DNA from 3 places in the Paenarthrobacter sp. CCNWLY172 genome. Region 1 is predicted to be linked to each of the others. Evidence: riboswitches for the same ligand, from Rfam matches in the RefSeq annotation. Region 1 holds a riboswitch; each other region holds the start of a gene.

Region 1 (4,181 bases):
GCTATCGCCGGGCGCTCTGGCATCACTCGCCATGGACGGCCTGGAGTTTTACCTGGCCCCGGAAGACGCCGTCGAGCTCACCAACTCCGGGGGCCCTTCGCGTCTGCCTGGCGCAGGACTCCCCCGCATCGACCTCATCCAGTGCTACGACGAATACGTCATGGGCTATTCGCAGTCCCGGCACTATCTGGGTGGGACAGCACCGTACTTCCCCGAAGACAACGGGCCCATGCACGTGGTCCTGATGGATGGCAGGTTGGCCGGATGGTGGCGCCATGGATTCTCCGGCGGAGCCTGCCACCTGGATGTCCGCATGAACCGGCCCACAAGCCCTCCCGAACAGATGGCCCTCGACGCCGAAGTGGAACGCTATGGGCAGTTCCTGGGCATGGAGGCCCGCCTCCTCTGAAGCCCTCATTGCAGGCGCCGGAGTTCACGCCGTACGACCGGGCTAAGCTGGGATACGACCTAGGAGGCCTGCACTGTGAACAATCTGATCTTCTGGATCATCGTCTGCTCGTGGCTGATTCCGCTCGGGATCCGCATGTACAACCGATCCCGCGCGCGCCGGATCCAGAACGGAACCTTCCGCAGCCCCGGTTATCCCCCGCAGCAGAACCTGCCCGGCCCCGGTTACCCGGCACAGAATTACCCGCCGCAGAACTACCCCGGCTATCCGTCTGAACCGACCGTCATCCGCCCTGTGGATGACGCGCCGCAGCCCGGGCCGCCGTCGAACACTTTCTCCCCCACGCCTTTCCCGGCCACCAACGGATCGGAGCCGCAAGGCTACCGTGCCCGCAAGCTGGCAGAGCTGGACGCAAAGTTCAGCAACGGGGAGATCGCCATGGAGGACTACATGAAGCAGCGCGGCGACATCATGAACGGCTAGCCTGGCGGCCAACCCGGCGTCCTGCAGCCGCTACTCAACTGTCCGGCAACGGCCACTCAACTTAGGCGAAGAAGGCTCCGCGGAGCTGTGCTGAGAGCTGGCCGATTTCCGTCAGGAACCCGTCGTGGCCGATCGGCGCCTCAATGATATGAACCGGAACATCACCCGGCAAGGCTGCCGCCAATTCCCGGGATTGCGCCGGGAAATACAACCTGTCGCTGTCCACCGCCGCAACGAAGAACTCCGCAGTGGTACGCGACAAGGCTGCCTCCAGAGATCCACGGCCGCGTGCGACGTCGTGGGACATCAGGGCTTCAGTGAGGGCGATGTAGCTGTTGGCGTCAAATCGTCGGACGAGCTTTGTTCCCTGGTGGTCCAGGTAGCTCTCCACCTGATAGCGGCCACGCTCCCCCAGGACCGCAGCGGCAAGAGGTGTCTCCAGGTGCTGGGCTTCACGGCCAAAGCGGAAGTCCAACTCCAGTGCGGAGCGGTAGGTGATGTGGGCGATGCGCCGGGCCAAGGCGAGCCCGTGTTCAGGGGCAGTGCCACCGTAGTAGTCGCCGTTGTTGAAATTCGGGTCCTGACGGATGGCCAGGGTTTGGGCCTGCGCAAAGGCGATCTGCTCGGCCGTGCTGTAGGCACCTACGGATATCACGGCACAGCGTTTCACCCGCTCTGGGAAGGTCACTGCCCACTCCAACGCACGGGCGCCACCCATGGAACCGCCCAGCACGGCATGCCAGGCCTCGATTCCCAGGGCTTCGGCCAGGCGCGCCTCCGCCTCGGTGCTGTCGCGCAGGGTGACCAAGGGGAACCGGGAGCCCCAAGGACGGCCGTCCGGCGCCTCCGAGGACGGTCCAGTGCTGCCGTAGCAGCCACCCACGATGTTGATGGAGATGACAAAGAACCTGGTGGTGTCGATGGTGGCACCGGGGCCTACCAACTGCTCCCACCATCCTTCTTCGTCCGTAGCTCCCCGGGCTACGTGTGTGCTGCCCGTGAGGGCATGCTGGATGAGCACGGCATTGGAGGCATCGGCGTTCAGCTGCCCCCAGGTCTCATAAGCGAGGACGACGTCGGGAAGGAATCCACCGGCTTCAAGGTCCAGCGGCCCAATGGCGGCGTACTTGACGGTTCCGTCTTCTTCTCCGGATTTTGGAAGGGCTGCAGCAGTGATGGTCATTCCTTTGACACCTTAAACTCGCGCTTGCCCGTCGCCTTGGGTGCGAACAGGCCAGGTCTTCACCCGGGGCACCCCACCGCGGAGGAGGGTTGCCGGCCAGCAAGCCGGGGCTATGCGCTGGCACTCATGACCTATACGAAGAGTCTAGGAAATACAGGGCGGGTATGGCGAAGAATGTGACATCAGTGTGACGCTTTAGGGCGTTTTCGTTCACGAAGCAGCACTCCGGAATGCCGCCCGGCGAATAATCGTCGGTCCGGGCGGCCTCCCAGGAAGGTGGCGGGCGTGGTCGCGCCGTATTGTTCAGGTCCGGATTCAGGCTCCCTTGGCGGCCCGGAATCCGGCTTCGAGGTCGGCGATGATGTCATCCACGTGCTCAATTCCCACGGACAAGCGAACCAGGCCGGGGTTAACACCGGCCGCCAGCTGCTGTTCAATTGTCAGCTGGCTGTGCGTAGTGGACGCCGGGTGAATGACCAGCGAGCGGACATCGCCGATGTTGGCCACATGCGAGTGCAGTTCCAGTCCGTCCACGAAGCGCTTGCCCGCTTCAACGCCACCTTTGATGTTGAACGCAACAATGGCGCCGGTGCCTTGCGGACCATACTTCCGGCCACGGTCGTACCACGGACTGGACGGCAGACCCGCGTAGGCAACCGATTCGACGTCGTCGTGGGCTTCCAGCCACTGGGCCACTTTGGTGGCGTTGGCTACGTGACGCTCGACGCGCAGGCTCAGCGTCTCCAGTCCCTGGGCAATCAGGAAGGCGTTGAACGGGGACACAGCGGAACCGAGGTCGCGAAGAAGCTGGACGCGTGCCTTCAGGACGTAGGAGAGGTTGGCGCCGAGCGCCCCATCCTTGCCAAGATCCCGGGCGTAGACCAAACCGTTGTAGCTGGGGTCCGGGGTGTTGAAACCCGGGAAGCGCTCCGGGTCCTTGCCGAAGTCGAAGTTGCCTGAGTCCACGATCACGCCGGCGATCGCGGAACCGTGGCCACCGAGGTACTTGGTGGCGGAGTGGACCACGATATCGGCGCCCCACTCGATGGGACGGATGAGGTAGGGAGTGGACAGTGTGTTGTCGACGATGAGTGGCACGCCGGCCTCGTGGGCGGTGCGGGCGACGCCCTCGATGTCCAGTACGTCCTGGCGCGGGTTGGAAACAACCTCGCCGAAGAACAGTTTGGTGTTCGGCTGGACGGCATCACGCCACTGCTCCAGGTTGTCCGGGTCCTCCACGAAGGTTACCGAGATGCCGAACTTCTTCAGGGTGTGCGCCAGCAGGTTGTACGTACCGCCATACAGGCTGGGGCTGGCCACGATGTGGTCGCCGGCCTCCGCGATGTTGAGGATGGCGAAGGTCTCCGCAGCCTGGCCGGAGCTCAGCAGGAGGGCGCCCAAGCCGCCTTCGAGGCTCGCGATCCGCTGCTCCACGGCATCCTGCGTCGGGTTGCCGATCCGCGTGTAGATGGGCGCGAGCTCGGCCAGGGCAAACCGGTTGGCTGCGCTCTCGGCGCTGGGGAACACAAAGGACGTGGTCTGGTAGATCGGCAGTGCCCGTGCTCCCGTGGCCGAGTCAGGCTCCTGGCCTGCGTGGATCTGGCGGGTTTCGAAAGACCATCCTTGGGACATGGAGTTCTCCTGTTCGTGGCGCATGGGTTCTGTGGAAACGTGCTGCGTGTGAGCTGGGGCCAGTCTAGGAAGTGTCCGGAGCCTTGGACAGCTTTGTGACGCCGGTGGAATCTTTCGGTCTTTCAGCGTCGCCGCATGACGCGGCACGGCACCGGTTATGCACATCCCACCTTAGTTAGGCTTGACTTAGCTGAGACCCCGATCACAAAGTGCCAAGATGAAGCCATGCGCATGGATCACGTCTCTTACGCCTGTGAACGAGATGGCCTTCTGGCCACTACCGAACGAATTTCCGCGGCACTGGGAGTGGACGCTGTCCGGGGCGGAGTGCACCCGCGCTTCGGTACCCGGAACATGATCATTCCCCTTGCGGATAACAAGTACTTGGAAGTGGTGGAGGTCCTGGACCACCCCGCTTCCGACAAAGCACCCTTTGGCCAGGCAGTTCGTGCCCGCTCGGCCGCCGGTGGTGGC
Region 2 (4,181 bases), on a different contig from region 1:
CGGCCGGCAGTTGGATCATCGATACCCCGGGCATCCGGTCCTTTGGCTTGGCCCATGTGGACCCTGACCGGATTCTGCATTCCTTCCCGGATCTTGAACCCGGAACTGAAGCCTGTGAGCGGGGATGCAAGCACGACGCCACGGCCATCAACTGCGGACTGGATCCGTGGGTTAACAACGGCCATGCAGGACCTTCAGGAGCAGCGCGGTTGGCCTCGTTGCGCCGGTTGCTCGGTGCCGACCCCCGGATGGAAGCAAAGGAGACCAAGGAACTGGGCACCGTCAACTGATCGTTGCGGCTTCACGTCCCCGCTGCAGGGAGCGTTTCAGGATAGTTTGGTGGCATGACCCATCCCGTTTCCACCTACAACGATGACCTGCGCCTTGCCCACGTCCTCGCTGACTCAGTCGATGCCCAGACCATGGACCGCTTCAAGGCCCTGGACCTGAAGATCGAAACCAAGCCAGACCTCACACCTGTCACTGACGCCGACAAAGCAGCGGAGGAAGCCATCCGGGGTCAGCTCTCCCGGTCCCGCCCCCGGGATGCTGTCCTTGGCGAGGAGTTTGGCAGCAGCGGACACGGCTCACGGCGTTGGATCATTGATCCCATCGACGGGACCAAGAACTTTGTCCGGGGCGTACCGGTGTGGGCAACATTGATCGCATTGGTTGATGAGGGTGAACCCGTGGTTGGCGTCGTCAGTGCACCCGCCTTGGGAAAACGCTGGTGGGCTGCCAAGGACATGGGCGCCTACATGGGCCGGTCCCTTGCCGCGGCCACCCGTTTGAAGGTCTCCAACGTTTCCCGCCTGTCCGATGCCTCCTTGTCCTACTCAAGCCTGTCCGGGTGGAAGGACCGCGGAAACCTGGATGAGTTCCTGGGGCTCACAGAGGATGTATGGCGAACCCGGGCCTACGGCGATTTTTGGTCATACTGCCTGGTGGCCGAGGGTGCAGTGGACATCGCGTGCGAGCCTGAGCTGAACCTGTACGACATGGCAGCCCTCGTCCCGATCGTTACGGAGGCCGGTGGCCGTTTCACCTCCCTGGAAGGCGACGACGGTCCGTTCGGCGGCAACGCGCTGGCCACCAACTCCATCCTTCACTCGGAAGTCCTCAAGCGGCTCAACCCGGGCCTGGACGACCTGCTCTAGGCAGGTTCGTTTCAGGGCACGCACGCTGCTTTTCACCGAATATTCGACGGCGGACGCCTCCTTTTCGAGGCGTCCGCCGTTTTTTCTTCGCCAGATCGGCGATTTACAACCCGGCGTAACAAAGTGCTTAACAAAGCGAAGTGACTTTGGAGGGGCCATCGGAGGTGCCCTAACCTTTTTTACAGGTCACGAGTGCCAGCGCTAAACCCCGGTTTGCTGGCCGGCAACCCTCCATTCGCGGCGGGGTGCCCCGGGTGACGACCCGGCCGGTCCGGAACGGATGCGGCAAGCGCGGATCCCCCTCCGGGGATCCCTCTTGAGTGAGGTCCCATGAGCACAGTTACGTTCGACTCAAACATCATTCCGTCTTTCGCCGGTGAAACCCCGTCTCAGGCAGCTCCCGCTGCACGGCCACTCGCCGCCGTCACTGGCGCTGAGCTGCAGGCACCGCTGATCCAGGGCGGCCACGTCCGCTATGCCAATCTGGACTACGGCGCATCGGCTCCGGCCCTGACCATCGTCTCGGCCTACCTCAACGAGGTCCTTCCTTACTACGCCAGCGTTCACCGCGGCGCGGGTTTTGCGTCCCAGATCAGCACCTCGGTCTATGAGAATTCGCGCAGTATTGTCCGTGAGTTCGTCGGCGGGCGTCCCGACGATTCCGTGATTTTCACGCGAAACACCACAGACTCCCTGAATCTCCTGGCAGGCTGCCTTCCGCAGATTGACGGCCGTTTCTCCGGGGAAGTCCTTTATCTGGACATCGAACACCACGCCAACCTTCTCCCTTGGCAGGGTGTCCCGCACCGCAGCGTCGTAGCGGCCACCACGTTGACCGCCACCGTGGACAAGCTCCGCGACGAATTGGCCCAAGGCGGGGTCAGCCTGCTCGCCGTCACTGGCGCCTCCAACGTGACAGGTGAAATCCTGCCGATCGCAGAACTCGCTGCACTGGCGCACGAATACGGTGCCAGGATTGTTGTGGATGCCGCCCAATTGGCACCCCACCGCCGGATCAACATCACGGAGGACGACGTTGACTACGTGGTGTTCTCCGGTCACAAGCTGTATGCCCCCTTCGGCGCAGGCGTCGTAGTGGGGCGCCCGGACTGGCTCGACGCCGGGATCCCCCACCTGGCTGGTGGCGGCGCCGTCCGTGAAGCCCGCCTCGACTCGGTGAGCTGGGCAACGGGCCCTGCCCGCCACGAAGGCGGCTCCCCCAATGTCCTGGGTGCCGCAACCCTCGCCCGGGCCACCCAGGTCCTCGCCGGGCTGGACCAGGAGGCGTGGCACGCCCATGAAGCCGCCATCCGCAGGTACCTGGTGGATGGCTTGGAGGCCATCGACGGCGTGACCGTGCACCAGATCTTCACTGACTCAGATGACACCATCGGTGTGGTCAACTTCTCCGTGGAAGGATTCGACGCCGGACTGGTGGCGGCGTATCTGGCCGCCGAGCACGGAGTTGGCCTCCGGGATGGACGCTTCTGCGCCCACCCACTGCTCAAGCGACTCGGACTTCCCTCAGGCTCCTTGCGTGCCAGCTTTGGCGTCGGCTCCCGGTTGGAGGACGCCACGAGGCTGCTCGCAGGCATCGAGGGGCTTAAGCGCAACGGGTTGGGCTGGGACTATGTGGTGGACGAGGGCCGCTGGGTACCTGCCAACGACCACCGGACCTACCCGGAATGGGCGCCCAACACGCCCGGCACTGCAGGCGCTGCTCCTTGCACTGTTGACTAAACGCGCTTTACCGCGGCTGCGGTAAATTCGTAGGGTATCTTTTGGCGACCCTGTGAAGGAGTTTTTGGTGGCATTGCCCTCTCCGGCCGCCTCCAGCGGACGGCCCGGCGTTCCCGGACCCGCCGGACCGCGTGGTCCCAAGCTCCACGCTGACCGTCGGAACGAGTTCGGCCAGAGCTTCCAGGACGGTGGCGAGCACTACGATCGAGTGCGGCCCGGTTATCCCCGGGAGTCCGTCGAATGGTTTGTTCCCCAGGGGGCCACGACTGCTGCGGATCTCGGAGCGGGTACTGGCAAGTTCACGGCCCTCCTCGTGGAGCGCGGACTGGACGTTGCCGCCGTCGACCCTTCCACCGACATGCTGGAGCAGCTGCGCAAGTCCCAGCCGCACGTCACCGCGCTGGAGGGAACAGCTGAAGCAACAGGACTGACGGACTCAGCATTCGACGTCGTCAGTGTTGCCCAGGCCTGGCATTGGTGCGACCCACTGGCCGCGAGCACCGAGATAGCCCGTATCCTCCGGCCGCACGGGACCTTGGGACTGGTCTGGAACCAGCTGGATACCGACGTGCCCTGGGTTCATCGGCTCTCGCGCATCATGCATGCCGGAGACGTCCACAAGCCAGGTTTCCGTCCACTGATCGGCCCGGAATTTTCCGGCGTGGAAAGCCACTTCACCCGCTGGTCGGATGCCTTGACGCCCGAAGACATCATGGAGCTGACCAAGTCGCGGAGCTATTATCTCCGCGCCAACGACGCCACCAGGGCGAAAGTCATGGGCAACCTGGAGTGGTACCTCTATGAGCATCTGGGGCACGCACCGGGAGACAGCGTTCCACTGCCGTACGTGACGCAGACCTGGCGGGCGTTCAAGGTGCGCGCTGCGCGGCCACGGTAGGCTTGAGGTGTGAAGACCAGTACGCCCTCCTCCTCGATTGAGGACTACGTCAAGGTCATCTACTCGTACACAGAGTGGCAAGACAAGCCGATAACGTCCTCCCAGCTTGCCCAGCGCCTGGGTGTGGCTAATTCCTCCGTGTCTGAAATGGTCCGCAAGCTCAAGGACCAGGGACTGGTGGACCACCAGCCCTACAGCGCCATTCGCCTGACACCCGCGGGCATGCGCCTGGCATTGGCCATGGTGCGCCGGCATCGCCTCATTGAGACCTATCTGGTGGAAGAACTCGGGTACAGCTGGGATGAGGTCCACGATGAAGCTGAGATGCTGGAGCATGCAGTGTCGGATACCTTCATCGAGCGAATGTCCGACAAACTTGGCCACCC
Region 3 (4,181 bases), on a different contig from region 1:
CCCGTAGTTCTGGGCGGCGAGGTCGCTGCCGGACGTGACGACGTTCCAGCCCAACTGGCCCTCTGAGAAGTGCTGCAACGTGGCCAAAAGCCGGGCGGCCGTGAAGGGCGGGTAGAACGAGGCGCTGACGGTCGGCACGATTCCCAGGTGCTCGGTGGCGGAGAGCAGGTAAGGGACCAGCGCCAGCGGATCGTGTTTCGGCGCAAAGGAGGCATGAGCCAGGGACACTTCGGCCGATCCGCCATACGTGTCCGGCACGGTGAGGGAATCCTCGATGATGAAGAGGTCCAACCCGGATTGTTCGAACGCCCGGACTGCGTCCTGGTACAGGGCTGGCTTCTTCCAGTCGTAGCCCAGGCCGTAACCGGGCGTCCCCCACCCCTGGACACCGAATCCATGGCCCACAAACCATCCAAAATGCAGCATGGGCTTGAGTGTAGAACTGCTCTGTCCGTTCACCGCGACCTGATTTCATGCGAAGTTACAGGAGGACGTACTGGGTCAATTATGCTCCCGGGGCGTCACATTTGAACGCGGCCGGAGACGGTCCGTATTTTCCACATAAGGCGTATGTCGTGTTCCACAATCAGCAGGGGTCGGGAATGATCGCTGTATGAGTGCAGCAACCTCCCGCCCCTCCGCCAAGGAGCGGCTGTCCAGCGCCTGGGCCCTCAAGGGCTACAAGCGTGAATGGCTGCGGCACGATCTCGTTGCGGGCGCTGCGCTGTTTGCTTTGCTGGTGCCCGCCGGGATGGCCTATGCACAGGCAGCAGGGCTTCCCCCGGTCACCGGGCTTTACGCAACAGTGGTCCCGCTGCTGGTTTATGCGGTGGTGGGGCCCTCCCGCATTCTGGTCCTGGGACCCGACTCTGCCCTGGCCCCTATGATCGCCGCGGCCATTGTGCCGCTGGCAGCGGGAAGCAGCGAAAAATCCGTGGCGCTGGCCGGCTTGCTGGCCGTGTTGATCGGGGCGCTCATGCTTGCGGGCTCGGCACTGAAACTGGGAGCCATCACGGGCCTGCTGTCCAAACCCATCCGGCTCGGGTACCTCAACGGAATCGCACTGTTGGTGGCCCTTTCGCAACTCCCGGCGTTTCTGGGTATTGAGGCCGACGGCGACGTCTGGCAAAAGCTCGCGAAGGTTACTACCGGGTTACTTGGCGGCGAGGTCAACATCACCGCGCTGTTGTTGGGAGTGGGGTCGCTGGCGCTCATCTGGATCCCCCGGCTCCTGAAGTGGAAGGTACCCGGCGTCCTGTTGGCGGTGGTTGGCTCGTGCGTGGCGACGGCGGTCTTCGGGCTCAACGACGACGTGAAGGTCACCGGGGTCCTGCCGCAGGGCCTGCCCATGCCCGCACTCGGGGGTATTGGCTGGGCCGACGCTTTGATGCTGCTCCCCGCCGCCGCGGGCATCGCGCTCATGGCTTTCGCTGACACTGGCGTGTTGTCTCAAACATTGGCAGCCAAAGAAGGGAAGAAGGTCTCCGGAAACAGGGAGATGGCAGCGCTTGGAGCAGCCAATGCCGCTACAGGCCTCTTGGGTGGGTTTCCCATTTCAGGCAGTACCTCCAGGACACCGGTAGCCGTGGATGCCGGCGCAAAATCCCAGATGACAGGCGTGGTGGGCTCCGTGCTGGTACTGGCCTTCATGCTGCTGGCTCCGGGAGTAACCGAGTACCTGCCGTCGGCAACCCTGGCCGCCGTCGTCATCGCCGCGGCCATTGCCCTCGCAGATCCTGCCGGCGTCAGGCGGCTCCTGGGGCTGAGCCGCAGCGAGTCCGTGGTGATGCTGGCTGCGTTCCTGGGAGTGCTGACGGTGGGTGTCCTCCAGGGAATCGTGGTGGCCATCGCCTTGGCACTCCTGGACTTTGTCCGCAGGGCATGGGATCCGTACAGAACCGAACTCGGCGCAGAGGAAGGCCTTCCCGGGTATCACGACCTTGAACGCCACCCCGAGGGCAAGCGCATCCCCGGGCTCTTGATCCTCCGGTTTGATGCACCCCTGTTCTTCGGCAACGGACAGGTCCTGGCGAGCTTCGTGAGGGAGCAACTCGACGAGGCCCCGGACGAGTCCGCGGAGCCCGTCACCCACATCATCCTTGCCGCCGAACCGATCACCGGGATCGACACCACAGCCTTGGATGACCTGGTAACCCTGGACGAATGGTTGGCCAGAAAAGGAGTGGATCTGGTGTTTGCCGAGCTCAAAGGGCCCGTGAAGGACAAGTTGATCCGCCTCGGCACGGCGGCCCGTTTTACGCCGGACCACTTCTACCCCACTGTCGGCGCGGCAGTGCGGGAGCTCAAGGACCGATAGTGGATCAGCCTCCGATTACGCAACATGACGACGGTGCAGCCGCCCGCAAGTGCAGCCCGACGCCCGTGGATGTTACGTTTTTCTTGAGTAATGAGTACCAGCGCAAAGCCCTGACTTGCTGGTCGGCAACCCTCTCTCCGGCGGGGTGCCTCAGGTGACTACTCGGCGTATCGACAACTCGAACTGCAAGCGTGACTGAGGAGCACCAGCAATGCCTGAACCCACTGAAGAAAAACTCTCCTACCGCCTGATTACAGGCCCGGATAACCGCGATTTCTGCGAGCGTATCCACAACTCCCTCGCCGAAGGCTATGTGCTCCATGGCAGCCCGGCAGCCACCTTCAACGGCACGGACGTCATCGTGGCCCAAGCCATTGTGCTGCCTGCGGCGATCGCCAATGCTGATGCCGCCGTCGCCAACGCAGTGGACCAACTTGAGAATTACGACGATGAAGAAGCGTTCGAGGGCCACGCATGAGCTACGCAGGTGACCTGACCCCACAGGACGCGTGGGCCAAGCTCGAAGAAGGCGCGATCCTGGTGGATGTGCGCACCGAGGGCGAGTGGGCCCACATCGGCATCCCGGACACCAAAGCCACCGAGAACGATCCCCTGTTCATCCAGTGGAACCTGGCTGGCGGTATCCCGAACTCCCGCTTTATCGAGGACCTGCAGCAGCAGGCACCCGAGGATGACGCCGTGGAGCTCGTGTTCATCTGCCGTTCCGGCCAGCGCTCCATCTCCGCTGCCATTGCCGCAACACAGGCCGGCTTCACGGCGTACAACGTCCTTGAGGGCTTCGAAGGCGAACCGGACCGCTACGGTGAGCGCACCGTAAACGGCTGGAAGAACCGTGGCCTGCCTACGAATCTGGGGACCGAGTAAGTGACTTTCAATCCCGACGCCGCCGGCTGGAGCCCTGACACCCAGGCCGTTCGCGGTGGCCTTGACCGCACCAATTTCCAGGAAACGTCCGAGCCCGTTTTCCTGAACTCCGGCTTTGTCTACGAATCGGCTGCCGCTGCCGAACGGGCATTTACCGGCGAGGACGAACGCTTCGTTTACTCCCGCTACGGCAACCCGTCCGTCGCCACGTTCCAGGAGCGGCTGCGGCTGCTCGAAGGAACCGAGGCGTGCTTTGCGACAGCCTCCGGCATGTCCGCGGTCTTCACCGCTTTGGGTGCCTTGCTGGCTGCCGGCGACCGCGTGGTAGCCGCGCGCTCGCTGTTCGGCTCCTGCTTCGTGATCCTCAACGAGATCCTGCCCCGCTGGGGCGTGGAGACGGTGTTCGTTGACGGCCCGGATCTGGAGCAGTGGCGCGAAGCCCTCTCGGAACCGACCACCGCCGTGTTCTTTGAGTCGCCCTCCAATCCGATGCAGGAGATCGTGGACATCGCCGCCGTCAGCGAACTGGCGCATGCCGCTGGGGCGACTGTCGTGGTGGACAATGTCTTCGCCACTCCCCTCCTGCAGCGCTGCGGTGAGCTGGGCGCGGACGTCATCGTGTATTCCGGCACCAAGCACATTGATGGCCAAGGCCGTGTCCTCGGCGGCGCGATCCTGGGCACCAAAGAGTTCATCGATGGTCCCGTCAAGCAACTCATGCGCCATACCGGCCCTTCCCTTTCCGCGTTCAACGCCTGGGTGCTGACCAAGGGGTTGGAGACCATCGGACTGCGGGTGAACCACAGCTCGGCATCCGCTTTGAAGATCGCGGAGTGGCTCGAGCAGCAGCCTGCCATCAGCTGGGTCAAGTACCCGCTGCTCACGTCCCACCCGCAGTACGAGCTTGCCGCGAAGCAGATGAAGGCCGGCGGCACTGTGCTGACCTTCGAGCTGTCTCCTTCGGCCGGGCGCTCAGCCA

The links. Region 1 has a riboswitch for S-adenosylmethionine ahead of metX (homoserine O-acetyltransferase MetX). Riboswitches for the same ligand answer to the same signal wherever they lie in the genome.
Region 2: another riboswitch for S-adenosylmethionine. It lies ahead of WBN73_RS05650 (aminotransferase class V-fold PLP-dependent enzyme); the one in region 1 lies ahead of metX (homoserine O-acetyltransferase MetX).
Region 3: another riboswitch for S-adenosylmethionine. It lies ahead of WBN73_RS08165 (DUF1737 domain-containing protein); the one in region 1 lies ahead of metX (homoserine O-acetyltransferase MetX).

What each region holds. Positions count from the first base shown of each region.
Region 1 covers NZ_JBBEGB010000002.1:45,563-49,743, forward strand. The annotation lists gene WBN73_RS03130 (winged helix DNA-binding domain-containing protein) at 1-409, shown strand, start outside; gene WBN73_RS03135 (hypothetical protein) at 485-892, shown strand; gene metX (homoserine O-acetyltransferase MetX) at 954-2,075, opposite strand; SAM riboswitch class IV at 2,091-2,207, opposite strand; gene WBN73_RS03145 (bifunctional o-acetylhomoserine/o-acetylserine sulfhydrylase) at 2,391-3,731, opposite strand; gene WBN73_RS03150 (VOC family protein) at 3,933-4,181, shown strand, end outside.
Region 2 covers NZ_JBBEGB010000003.1:177,311-181,491, reverse strand. The annotation lists gene rsgA (ribosome small subunit-dependent GTPase A) at 1-290, shown strand, start outside; gene hisN (histidinol-phosphatase) at 345-1,157, shown strand; SAM riboswitch class IV at 1,342-1,455, shown strand; gene WBN73_RS05650 (aminotransferase class V-fold PLP-dependent enzyme) at 1,488-2,897, shown strand; gene WBN73_RS05645 (class I SAM-dependent methyltransferase) at 2,971-3,795, shown strand; gene WBN73_RS05640 (metal-dependent transcriptional regulator) at 3,805-4,181, shown strand, end outside.
Region 3 covers NZ_JBBEGB010000004.1:306,405-310,585, forward strand. The annotation lists gene WBN73_RS08155 (NtaA/DmoA family FMN-dependent monooxygenase) at 1-459, opposite strand, end outside; gene WBN73_RS08160 (SulP family inorganic anion transporter) at 614-2,317, shown strand; SAM riboswitch class IV at 2,404-2,515, shown strand; gene WBN73_RS08165 (DUF1737 domain-containing protein) at 2,529-2,795, shown strand; gene WBN73_RS08170 (rhodanese-like domain-containing protein) at 2,792-3,202, shown strand; gene WBN73_RS08175 (O-succinylhomoserine sulfhydrylase) at 3,203-4,181, shown strand, end outside.